DNA from 3 places in the Dyella aluminiiresistens genome. Region 1 is predicted to be linked to each of the others. Evidence: predicted binding sites of a transcription regulator. Region 1 holds the regulator's gene; each other region holds the start of a gene.
What was found. The regulator sigma-54, encoded in region 1, starts transcription at its own class of promoters, with help from an activator protein. The targets are predictions, from matches to a motif close to TGGCACGNGCNTTGC.
Positions count from the first base shown of each region.

Region 2: the regulator sigma-54 is predicted to act here: its motif matches at 1,957-1,971, upstream of flgB (flagellar basal body rod protein FlgB).
Region 3: the regulator sigma-54 is predicted to act here: its motif matches at 2,553-2,567, upstream of glnA (type I glutamate--ammonia ligase).

Region 1 covers NZ_CP132911.1:2,689,133-2,693,070, reverse strand. The annotation lists gene hprK (HPr(Ser) kinase/phosphatase) at 1-830, opposite strand, end outside; gene hpf (ribosome hibernation-promoting factor, HPF/YfiA family) at 1,092-1,415, opposite strand; gene RA164_RS12145 (RNA polymerase factor sigma-54) at 1,551-3,002, opposite strand; gene lptB (LPS export ABC transporter ATP-binding protein) at 3,163-3,882, opposite strand; gene lptA (lipopolysaccharide transport periplasmic protein LptA) at 3,886-3,938, opposite strand, start outside.
Region 2 covers NZ_CP132911.1:921,315-925,252, forward strand. The annotation lists gene RA164_RS03805 (methyl-accepting chemotaxis protein) at 1-758, opposite strand, end outside; gene RA164_RS03810 (chemotaxis protein) at 948-1,865, shown strand; gene flgB (flagellar basal body rod protein FlgB) at 2,009-2,401, shown strand; gene flgC (flagellar basal body rod protein FlgC) at 2,406-2,849, shown strand; gene RA164_RS03825 (flagellar hook assembly protein FlgD) at 2,867-3,529, shown strand; gene flgE (flagellar hook protein FlgE) at 3,575-3,938, shown strand, end outside.
Region 3 covers NZ_CP132911.1:3,653,454-3,657,391, forward strand. The annotation lists gene RA164_RS16265 (efflux RND transporter permease subunit) at 1-989, shown strand, start outside; gene glnA (type I glutamate--ammonia ligase) at 1,105-2,514, opposite strand; gene RA164_RS16275 (ammonium transporter) at 2,713-3,938, opposite strand, start outside.

The DNA.
Region 1 (3,938 bases):
CTCTTCAGCATGTGGCTGCGCACGGCGGCTTCGACCAGCACGGAAAGGTTGCGGCCCGGCGCCACGGGGAGGGTGATCATGGGGATCGGTACCTCGAACACCTCGCGGTGCCCGATGTCGCCGGTGAGCCGGGTCATCGCGTCGATCTCCTCGCCTTCGCGCAGTGGCTTCAGGTGGATGATCAGGCGCAGGTATTTGGACGGCTTGACGGCCGTGTGGCCGAACATCTCGCGCACGTTCAGCACGCCGAGGCCGCGGACTTCAAGCAGGTCCTGTAGCAGCTCGGGGCAGGTGCCGTCGATCACGTCGGGGGCGATCAGGGTGAATTCGGGGGCGTCGTCTGCCACCAGGCGATGGCCGCGACTGATCAGCTCCAGTGCCAGCTCGCTCTTGCCGGAACCGGCCTCGCCGGTGATCAGCACGCCGATGGAAAACACTTCCAGGAAAACGCCGTGCAGGGTGGTGCGCGGAGCCAGCGTGCGGGCCAGGTGGTACTGCAGCCAGGTAAGCAGCTCATGGCCGCGCTTCGAGCTGAGCCACAGTGGCGTGTCGGTTTCCTCGGCCACTTCGCGCAGGTCGGAGGGGATCGGCTGGTCGCGGGTGACGATGAGCGCGACCGGCTCGGTGGCGGCGATCTTGTGGATGGCCTCCCAGCGCTGGCGCGAGTCCAGGCTGTCGAGGTAGCGCAGTTCCTCGCTGCCGATGATCTGTACCTTGTTCGGGTAGATCACGTTCAGGTAGCCGATCAGCGAAGGGCGCCGGGTCTGGGTGGCGCCGGGATCGAGCGCGCGTGATTCGCCGCGCATGCCGGCGACCCAGCGCAGGGACATGCGCTCGTGCACACCATCGAAGAGTTGTCGGGCAGTCAGCCGGTCCAAGCGGTTTTCCTTTCGTGAGCGCCCGCAGGGGCGATCGCAGAAGGCATTGTGCCAGCTTGGCGGTTCGGGTGTGTTCAGGACATGTCGCGCGGGGTCAGGCGACGAGTACGATCAGGCCTGCCGGACAGCCCTGAATGGAGGTGCCGGGGTGCCATTCGGAATTGCGGGGAAGGCCCGCCACATCGGGATGACGTGGCGGGCCTGCGCTCAGGTTCAGCCGTACTGGCGTTCCTGGCGGACTTCACGCTGATGCTTGTCGCAGATCTTTTCGCGGTGACGGCGCAGCTGGCTTACCAGCTTGTCGAACAGCGTGTCGATCGAGGCGTACATGTCGGCCTCGGCTGCTTCGGCGTGGAGGGTGGCGCCACTGGCGGCGAGCGTGCCTTCGGCGCGTTGCTGCAGTTTGTCCAGGGAGAGCACGATAGTGAGGCTTACCAGACGATCGTCGAGACGGGTCAACCGGTCGAGCTTGGCGGTCACATGGTCGCGGAGGGCCGGGGTGACTTCGATCTGCTGGCCACTGAGTTGGAATTGCATGGTGCGCCTCCTGTGGTTTGCCGCCGTGGCGGCGTGGGTCGATGCACCGTCATGGCAGTGCATTCGGTAACCATTGTTTCCTGATATTGGGACGCCGGACCGGCCGGGCAAGTTCCCCTCCATCGACAAGCCGGTTCAACTGGCGCGCTGACGTTCGTTGGAACTTGGAATACGCAATGCCTCCCTGTACTTGGCGACGGTGCGACGTGCGACCTGGATGCCCTTGTTGCGCAGCTCCACGGCCAGGGCCTGGTCCGAGAGCGGTTTGCGCGGGTCTTCGGCATCCACCAGCTTGCGCAGCATCGCCTGGATGGCGGTGGCCGAGGCGCTGCCGCCATCCTCGGTGGATACGCCGCTGGAAAAGAAATGCTTCAGCTCGAAGGTGCCGCGCGGGGTATGGATGTACTTGCGGGTGGTCACGCGCGAGATGGTGGATTCGTGCATGCCGACTTCCTCGGCGACTTCGCGCAGCACCAGCGGGTGCATGGCCTCGGGACCGTAGTCGAGGAAGGCGCTCTGCCGGCGCACGATGGCATCGGCCACCTTGATCAGCGTCTCGGCACGGGACTCCAGGCTTTTCAGCAGCCAGCGCGCCTCCTGCAACTGGCCACGCATCCAACTGGCGTCATTGCCACGCGCCTGGGCGATCAGGCTGCAGTAGTGTTGGTTGAGGCCGAGTTTGGGCTGGCTGTCGGGATTCAGACTGACCTGCCAGCGACTGCCGGCCTTGCGTGCATAGACGTCCGGCGCGATGTATTCCACCGGAGTGGTGTCCAGCGCCGCGCCGGGGCGTGGATCGAGACTGCGGATCAGCATGGCGGCGCCGGCCGCGTCCTCTTCGTCCACGCGTAGCTTGCGGGCCAGGCGGGCCAGGTCGTTGCGGGCCAGCAGGTCCAGTTCGCCGTCGACAATGCTCAGGGCCAGTTCGCGATGCGGGGTGGCTTCGTCGAACTGTTCCAGCTGGGCGCGCAGGCAGTCGCGCAGGTCTAGGCTGCCGACACCCGCGGGATCGAAGCGCTGCAGTTGCCGTCGCACCGACTCGACGTCCTCCAGGCTGGCACCGAGGTGAGCCGGCAGGGCCGCGAGGATGGCATCGAGCCCCTCGGTGAGGTAGCCGTCGTTGTTGAGCGCGTCGATCAGTACCGTGGCAATGGTTTTCTGGCGGGTATCCAGCGAGCTCAGATTGAGCTGCCACTGCAGGTGTTCCTGCAGGGTTTCCGGGGCCGCGTTCTGCGGTTCAAGCCCATCGTCATCGCGTGATCCGCTGCTGCTGCCGGTATGGCTGGCGGAAAAGTCGATCGGCTGTTCGCTGTTGACGTCGCCCTCAGTCCATTCCGGGATGTCGGCGGGATCGTTGTCGGCGGCAACTTCGGCGGTGTTGGAGGTATAGGCATCCTCGCCTTCGTGCTCGTCTTCGGCGCCGGGCTCGGCGTCCTCGGCGAACTCCAGCAAGGGGTTGCTCTCGGCGATCTGGCGCAGTTCGGCCTCAAGCTCGAGTTGCGACAGTTGCAGCAGACGGATCGCCTGTTGCAACTGGGGCGTCAGGGCAAGCTGCTGATTGAGACGAAACTGCAGTCCGGGTTTCATGTCCGCCGGTCGGGATGAACTCGCTGTCATCCTAACCCCTCGCCACGGAGGCGACCATAGCCTTGGCCGGTATTTTGCTAGCGGCGCAGCTGCGCGGCCCCCTCCGTTCCCGCGCTGGCTGGTCTGACGGGGTGCACGGAAAGGGGCCTGGTGTGGTTTTTCAGAGCTTGAATTCGCGTCCCAGATACACCTCGCGCACCTTCTCGTCGGCCAGGATGTGGGCCGGCGTGCCGCGCGAGAGCACCTCGCCCTCGTTCAGGATGTAGGCGCGATCGCAGATGCCCAGGGTTTCGCGCACGTTGTGGTCGGTGATCAGGACGCCGATACCACGTTCCTTCAGGTGCCGCACGATGCGCTGGATTTCGCCGACCGAGATCGGGTCCACGCCGGCGAAGGGTTCGTCCAGAAGCATGTAGCGTGGCTGTGCGGCCAGCGCGCGGGCGATCTCGACCCGGCGTCGCTCGCCGCCGGACAGGCTGACGCCCTTCTGGTCGGCGATATGGCCGATTTTCAGCTCGTCGAGCAGACTTTCCAGTTCGGCGGCCCGCTGCCGGGCGTTGAGTCCGTCACGCAGCTCCAGCACGGCCAGGATGTTGTCGGCCACGCTGAGCCGGCGGAACACCGAGGCTTCCTGCGGCAGGTAGCCGATGCCCAGCTTGGCGCGGGCGTGCATCGGCAGTCCGGTGATGTCCTGCTTGTCGAGGCGGATGCTGCCGCCATCGGCTTCGATCAGGCCGACCACCATGTAGAAACAGGTGGTCTTGCCGGCGCCGTTGGGGCCAAGCAGGCCCACCACTTCGCCCTGGCGGATGGAAAATCCGAAATCGCGCACGACCTGGCGCGAGCGGAAGCGTTTCTGCAGGCCTTCAGCGGAGAGCATGGGTCAGTGCTGTCCCTTCGGGTTGGACGCGGAGCTGGCGCTGGCGGGTACGACGG
Region 2 (3,938 bases), 1.8 Mb from region 1:
TCACCCTGGCGCAGTGTGGTTTCGGCCGCGCTGATGCTGTTCTGCGCGCGTTCGAGTTGCTTCAGGCCGTGCTGGACGTCGCCATCCAGCTGCTGCGAGAACTCGCCGATGGCACCGGCCACTGCTTCGATCTCGGCGGTGGACTGGGTGGTTTTCTCGGCCAGTTGCTTGACCTCGTCGGCGACCACGGCGAAGCCGCGGCCCGCCTCGCCCGCGCGCGCTGCTTCAATGGCGGCGTTCAGGGCGACCAGGTTGGTCTGGTGTGCCAGCTCCTGCACGCAAGCGGTGAGCCGGCGGATCTCGCCGACCTGCTCGGCCAGCCGGTCGCGGTTGCGGTTGAGCGCGGACAGCGCGGTGCGGGTCAGGCGGACCTGTCCGTCCAGTTCGCTTACGCTGGTCTGTGCCTGGGCGCCGACGGTGCGGGCTTGGTCGACGCCGCTGCGGGCCTGCCCGAGCATCGTCGAGATCCCGGCGCCGGACTCCGTCAAACGATCGACGCTGTTGCGGCTTTCGGCGATGGCCTGTTCCAGTGTCTCCTGTTCGCGGATCAGGCTCTGCGAGGCGTTCAGCAACAGGCTCTGCTGCTCCAGCGTCTGCAGGGCAACGCCGCTGGGCGTGTGTTCCAGCCGCGCGAGCAGCGGTGCCAACAGCTGCGACAACTGGGGGTGCCGCTTCGAGAGCAGTTCGAATCCGGCCTCGTCATCGCTGGCGAGGGCCTGGATCATGGCGGCAAGGTGCTGGCTCCGGATGAAGGGCATGGATGCGACACTTCCTGAAAGTGGGAGGGACTCTCAAGAATCGTCGGAATCCCCTGGAACTTGAGCAAGCAACGCGCGTGCCAGCACCGCCGTGGCATGTCGGCGGCCCACCGGGGTGCCGCCGAACGGGGCTCAAGTGGTGGCGCGCGTGGCCGATAGCCATGCGAGTCGAACCGGTTGGATGTCGCGATGGCAGGTACGTTGCTGGAAAATGTGGAGCGCTATACCCGCCTTGCCGGGCACAACCGGATGGCGATGCTGCTTTTCCGTGTGGGTGGCGAGCAGCTTTTCGCGATCAATGTGTTCAAGGTGCGCGAGGTGCTGCGTCGGCCGCCGCTGGAGCGCATGCCCAAGGCGCACGAGCTGCTGGCCGGAAGCTGCGACTATCGTGGCCAGACCATCCCGGTGATCGATCTGGCTCTGGCGCTGGGGTATCCCTCGTTGCGCGACGAGCCGTCCGCGCACCTGATCGTCACCGAGTTCAGCCGCAGCGTGCAGGGCTTCCTGGTCGCCGACCCGCTGCGCATCGTGCATTGCGAGGGTGAGTCGATGGCGGCACCTGCCGCCGCGCTGGGCTTCGGTTCGCGCGTCAACGGCGTGACGCGGGTGGACGGCGCGCTGATCGCGGTGGTCGATGTCGAGCATGTGCTGGCCAGTCTGGACGAGACGCCGGCGGTGCTGTCGGACAGCCTGCAGAACGTCATGGCCGGGCGCTCATCCGCGCCGTGCCGGGTGCTGGTGGCCGACGATTCGACGGTGGCCCGGCGCAAGGTCGTGGATTTTTTCCGGCAGATGGGTATCGAGTGCGTGGTGGCGCAGGACGGCCGCGAGGCGCTGGACCGGCTGCTGGAGATGGCCGAAGGCCCCGCCGGGGAAGGTGTGGGGCTGGTCGTGTCGGATATCGAAATGCCACGCATGGACGGCTATGCGCTGACCCGCGCTATCCGCGAGACGCCTGGCCTGCGTTCGATGAAAGTGTTGCTACACAGCTCGCTCAGTGGGGTTTTCAACGAAGCCCTGGTGCGCGAAGTCGGCGCCGACCGCTTTGTCGCCAAATTCCAGCCCGATGTACTGGCCCGCGCCGTGCTGGAGCTGTTCCCGGACTGACCCGCCAACGCGTCGGGATTCCGACTCCTGCCTGATGCACGGTCCCGGCCGTGCGCTGCCAGACCGCGCCGCTGCGCGGTTTCCGGGCGCATGGCACGCTAATTGCCACACGACTACCACCGGCCAGGCCGCGTGGAGTCAACATGAGCAGTCTCGACAACCTTTTCGGCATGCACACACAGGCACTGGCCCTGTGGGAGAAGCGTGCGGAGGTGCTGTCCAGCAACCTCGCGAACGCGGATACCCCGGGCTATCTCGCGCGTGACATCGATTTCCGCAAGGTGCTCGCCGGCACCAGCAATGCGCAGACGGCACTGCCGCTGAGCACGACGTCGTCCGACCAGATCCAGCCGGTCACATCAGGCGACATGCCGCTTTCCTATCGCATTCCGACCCAGCCGAGCATGGACGGCAACACCGTCGATACCCAGGTCGAGGAAGCCGCGTTCGCGTCGAACAGCGTGCACTACCAGGCCAGCCTGTCCTTCATCACCGCGCAGATCCAGATGCTGCGCACCGCCATCACGGGGAACTGAGGCCATGTCGCTTACCAATATCTTCAACATCGCCGGCTCGGGCATGGCGGCGCAGTCACTGCGCCTCAACGTGGTGGCCAGCAACCTGGCCAATGCCAACAGCGTGGCGAGTTCGGCGCAGGCCGCCTACCACTCGCGCGAGCCGGTGTTCTCGGTGGTGCAGCAGGACGCCAGCATGGCCGCGCAGGCCGGCAGCGCCACCGATGCCGGCGACGGCTCGGTCGGCGTCAAGGTCGACGGCATTACCCAGAGCAATGCCCCGATCCAGCGCCAGTACGAGCCGGGCAACCCGATGGCCGACGCCAACGGCTATGTCTACAGCAGCAACGTCAACCCGGTCGACGAGCTGGTCAACATGATTTCCGCCTCGCGTTCCTACCAGAACAACGTCGAGGTGATGAACACCACCAAGCAGTTGATGCTCAAGACCTTAAGCCTCGGCAACTAGTCCAGACGGAGCAAACCGTGACCACGATCAATACCAACAGCACCGCCAGCACGTCGTCGGGTTCGTCCGTCAGCTCGGCGCTTTCCAGCACGATGTCGCAAGCCGACTTCCTCAAGCTGATGACGGCGCAGCTGCAGGCGCAGGACCCGACCAACCCGGTCAACAACTCGCAGTTCGTCTCGCAGATGGCGCAGTTCAGCCAGCTGTCGGCGACGCAGAAGCTGGATACCGACCTCACCACGCTCAGCAACAATGTTTCCAGCGCCACCCAGACCAACCAGATGCTGAGCTCGTCCAACCTGCTGGACCGCTCCGTGCTGGTGCCGTCGAGCAACCTGGCCTACAGCGGCAGCGCGATGAACGGTGGCGTGCAGGTGACCAGCGCCGGTCCGGTGACGGTGCAGATCGCCGACTCGGCAGGCAACGTGGTGCGGACGATCCAGCTCGGCACGCAGAACGCAGGCATGTCCAACTTCAGCTGGGACGGCAAGGACGACAACGGCAACGCCTTGCCGAGCGGCAACTACACGGTGAGCGCGAGCAGCGGCAGCACGGCACTGAACACCTATGTCGCCGGCACCGTGACCAGCGTCGGCTACGGCGGTACCACCGCGGGTACCACCCTGCAGGTGGCGGGCGTGGGCGATGTTTCGTTGAGCCAGGTGGCTCAGATTCTCTGACGCCGGCGACGACCCGGGCATCTTCATCATTTCGAGGAACGCATCATGGCTCTGAATACCACGCTCAGCGGCATCAACGCGGCGCAGTCCGACCTCAACGTCATTTCCAACAACATCGCCAACGCCAACACGGCCGGCTTCAAGGGCTCGCGCGCCGAGTTCGGCGACATTTTCGCGGTGACCGGGCTCAACCTCAGCGCGACCGCGGTCGGCAGTGGTGCCCACCTGCAGGAAGTGGCGCAGCAGTTCACCCAGGGTGACATCAGCACCACCGGCAACAGCCTGGACATGGCGATCAGCGGCAACGGCTTCTTCGTCGTCAACAGCGGCAACGGCCCGGTCTACACCCGTGCGGGCGACTTCCAGGAAAGCGCGGACGGCTACGTGCAGACCCCCGAAGGCGCCAACC
Region 3 (3,938 bases), 960 kb from region 1:
TGGCGTCGCGCCTGCATATAGGCATGGCCCAGGTCGACAACGCATTGTCCAAGGCCTTCGGCCAGAGTGTGGTATCCACGATCTATTCCGAAACCAACCAGTACCGCGTCGTGCTGACCGCGCAGAGCGACAAGTCGCTCAGCCCGTCCACGCTGTTGAACACCTATGTCCGCAGTACCACCGGGGAGATGATCCCGCTTTCGGCGCTGGCGAAAATCCAGCCGCAGATCGCACCGGTCGATATCGAACACCACAACCAGATCGAGTCGTCGACCATCAACTACAACCTGGCCAAGGGTGTGACCCAGGCCGAAGGCCTGCGGCTGGTCGACCAGGCGATATACGCCGCCAACCTGCCTGCCGGAATCCAGAAGCGCTATTCGGGCGAGAACAAGAACCTGATGGAGGCGCTGAGCAACGCCCTGATCGTGCTGCTGGCGGTGATCCTGGCGATGTACGTGGTGCTGGGCATTCTGTACGAGAGCCTGATCCATCCGCTGACCATCATTTCGACCCTGCCGGCCGCGGGCATGGGTGCCTTCCTCGCCATGCTGGTCACCCATACCCAGCTCACCATGATGTCGGTGATCGCGGTGCTGATGCTGATCGGCATCGTGAAGAAGAACGCTATCCTGATGGTGGACTTCGCGCTGGTCGCGGAGCGCGAGCACGGAATGAACCCGGTCGAAGCGATCCGCGAAGCGGCGCTGGTGCGTTTCCGCCCGATCACCATGACCACGCTCGTGGCGATGGGCGCGGCACTGCCGCTGGCGATCGGCTTCGGCCAGGGCTCGGAAATGCGCCAGCCGCTGGGTATCGCCATCCTCGGCGGCCTGCTGGTGTCGCAGCTGCTGACCCTGCTCAGCACCCCCGCGATCTACCTGTGGCTGCACGACCGGCGCGAACGCAAGGCGAAGCGACGCGCTCTGCGCGAAGAGATCCGCCGCCAGCGCGAGCTCACCAAACGGATGCCGGCGCTGCCCAAATAACCCGCCGGGACGCGAACGGCGCTCGTGCGTCGATCTGCCGGGGCGGGCGGTCCGGACCCATACAAACGACAACGGGCGCCATGGCGCCCGTTGTCCCGTCCAGCTGACGCTGCGATCAGATCGCGTAGTACATCTGGAATTCCAGCGGATGCGTGCTGGCGCGGTACCGGGTCACTTCCTGCATCTTCAGCGCGATGTAGCCGTCGATGAAGTCGTCGGTCATGACGCCGCCGGCCTTGAGGAACTCGCGGTCCTTGTCCAGCGCTTCCAGCGCGGCATCCAGGCTGGCGCACACTTGCGGGATGTTCTTTTCTTCTTCCGGCGGCAGGTCGTACAGATCCTTGTCGGCCGGCGCACCCGGGTCGATCTTGTTCAGGATGCCGTCGAGACCCGCCATCATCAGCGCGGTGAAGGTGAGGTAGCCCGACTGCATCGGATCGGGGAAACGCACTTCGATACGGCGGCCCTTCGGGCTGGACACGTACGGGATGCGGCAGCTCGCCGAGCGGTTGCGCGCCGAGTAGGCCAGCATCACCGGCGCCTCGAAGCCCGGCACCAGGCGCTTGTAGCTGTTGGTGGTGGAGTTGGCGAAGGCGTTGATCGCCTTAGCATGCTTGAAGATGCCGCCGATGTACCACAGCGCGGTCTGCGACAGGCCGCCGTACAGGTCGCCGGCAAACAGGTTCTCGCCGTTCTTGCTGAGCGACTGGTGCACGTGCATGCCGCTGCCGTTGTCGCCCACGATGGGCTTGGGCATGAAGGTGACGGTCTTGCCGTTCTGGTGCGCCACGTTCTTGATCACGTACTTCAGGGTGATCAGCTCGTCGGCCTTCTTCACCAGCGTGTTGAACTTCACGCCGATCTCGCACTGGCCGGCGTTGGCCACCTCGTGGTGATGCACTTCCACTTCCTGACCCAGCGACTCGAGCACCTTGCACATGTCGGCACGCAGGTCACCCAGCGAGTCGACCGGCGACACCGGGAAGTAGCCGCCCTTCACGCCGGGACGGTGGCCCATGTTGCCGTCCTCGTACTTGAAGCGCGAGCTCCAGGCGGCCTCTTCGGACTCGATTTCGTAGAACACGCGGCCCATGTCGTTCTGCCAGCGCACCGAATCGAAGATGAAGAACTCGGGCTCCGGTCCGAAGAAAGCAGTGTCGGCCACGCCGGTGGACTTCAGGTACGACTCGGCGCGCTTGGCGATGGAGCGCGGATCACGGCCGTAGGCCTGCATGGTGCTCGGCTCCAGCACGTCGCAATGGATCACCATCTGCGGGTGTGCGCTGAACGGGTCCAGATAGGCGGTTTCCGGATCGGGCATCAGGATCATGTCCGACTCGTTGATGCCCTTCCAGCCACTGATGGAGGAGCCGTCGAACATCTTGCCGTCCTCGAAGGTCGACTCGTCGATGGCGTGCGCCGGAAAGGTGACGTGATGGTGCTTGCCGAGCATGTCGGCAAAACGGAAGTCGACGAACTCGACCTCGTGTTCCTGGATCAGGTCGAGCACTTGCTGGGCATTCATGGGGAACCTCGACTGGAGTAGATGACTGGTTAGGGATAGCAAGCGCCATGCCATCAACGGAATGGCGCCATGCCTTTGATCTGGCGGGCCATCACGCCGGATGGCCCGCTTGCACTCGCATCATAACCGGGCGAACACGGAGAAGTATTGCACCAAAATCGGGCACGCCACATCGCCCCCTGGGCGTGCCCGATGGCATCAGCTTTCGTAAGCGGTCTCGCCATGCGAGGTGATATCCAGGCCCTCGCGCTCCGCCTCGGTCGATACCCGCAGGCCGAACAGCAGCTTGACCACGAAATAAGCCGCCACGGAGACCAGACCGCTCCACACCAGGGTGATACCCACACCGAGCGCCTGCACGCCCAGCTGCTGCAGCATCGTGCTGTTGCCGCTGCCGAAACCGGTACCGCCAAGGGCCGGGGCACTGAAGACGCCGGTCAGCAAGGCGCCCAGAATACCGCCGAGACCGTGCACGCCGAACACATCGAGCGCATCGTCGGCACGCAGAATCTTCTTCAGGCCAGTCACACCCCAGACGCAGACCACGCTGGCCAGGGCACCGATCGCCAGCGAACCCATCGGCCCGACCGTGCCACATGCCGGCGTAATCGCCACCAGCCCGGCCACTGCACCGGACGCTCCGCCAACCATCGACGGCTTACCCTTGGTGACCGCCTCCAGCCCCAGCCAGGCCAGCACCGCCGCCGCCGTGGCGAGCAGGGTGTTGATGAAGGCCAGGCCCGCACCCGCGTTGGCTTCCAGGTTGGACCCCGCATTGAAGCCGAACCAGCCCACCCACAGCAGCGAGGCACCGATCATGGTGAAGGTGACGTTGTGCGGCTTCATCGACTCGCGCCCCAGGCCCAGGCGCGGCCCGACCATGTACGCGCCGACCAGGCCCGCGATACCGGCGTTGATGTGCACCACCGTACCGCCGGCAAAGTCCAGCGCGCCCTTGGCGAACAGGAAGCCGTTCGGGCCACACCACACCATGTGCGCGATCGGCAGATAGGCAAAGGTGAACCACAAGGCGGTGAAGGCGAGCACCGCACGAAAGCGCATGCGCTCGGCGAACGAGCCCACGATCAACGCACCGGTAATACCGGCGAAAGTGGACTGGAACACCACGAACACCTGCTCGGGCAACGCGACCCCGGGCGTGAAGGTGGCGGCCAGGCTGTCCCTGGTGACTCCGTGCAGGAACAGCTTGTGCAGGTTGCCGATGAAGGCGCCATCGCCATTGAACGCCAGGCTGTAGCCATAGATGGCCCACAGCACCAGGATCATCGAAAACACCGTCATCACCTGCATCAGCACCGAGAGCACGTTCTTCGAACGCACCAGGCCACCGTAGAACAATGCCAGGCCGGGCACCGTCATCAACAACACCAGCAGGGTGGATGTCAGCATCCAGGCGACGTCGC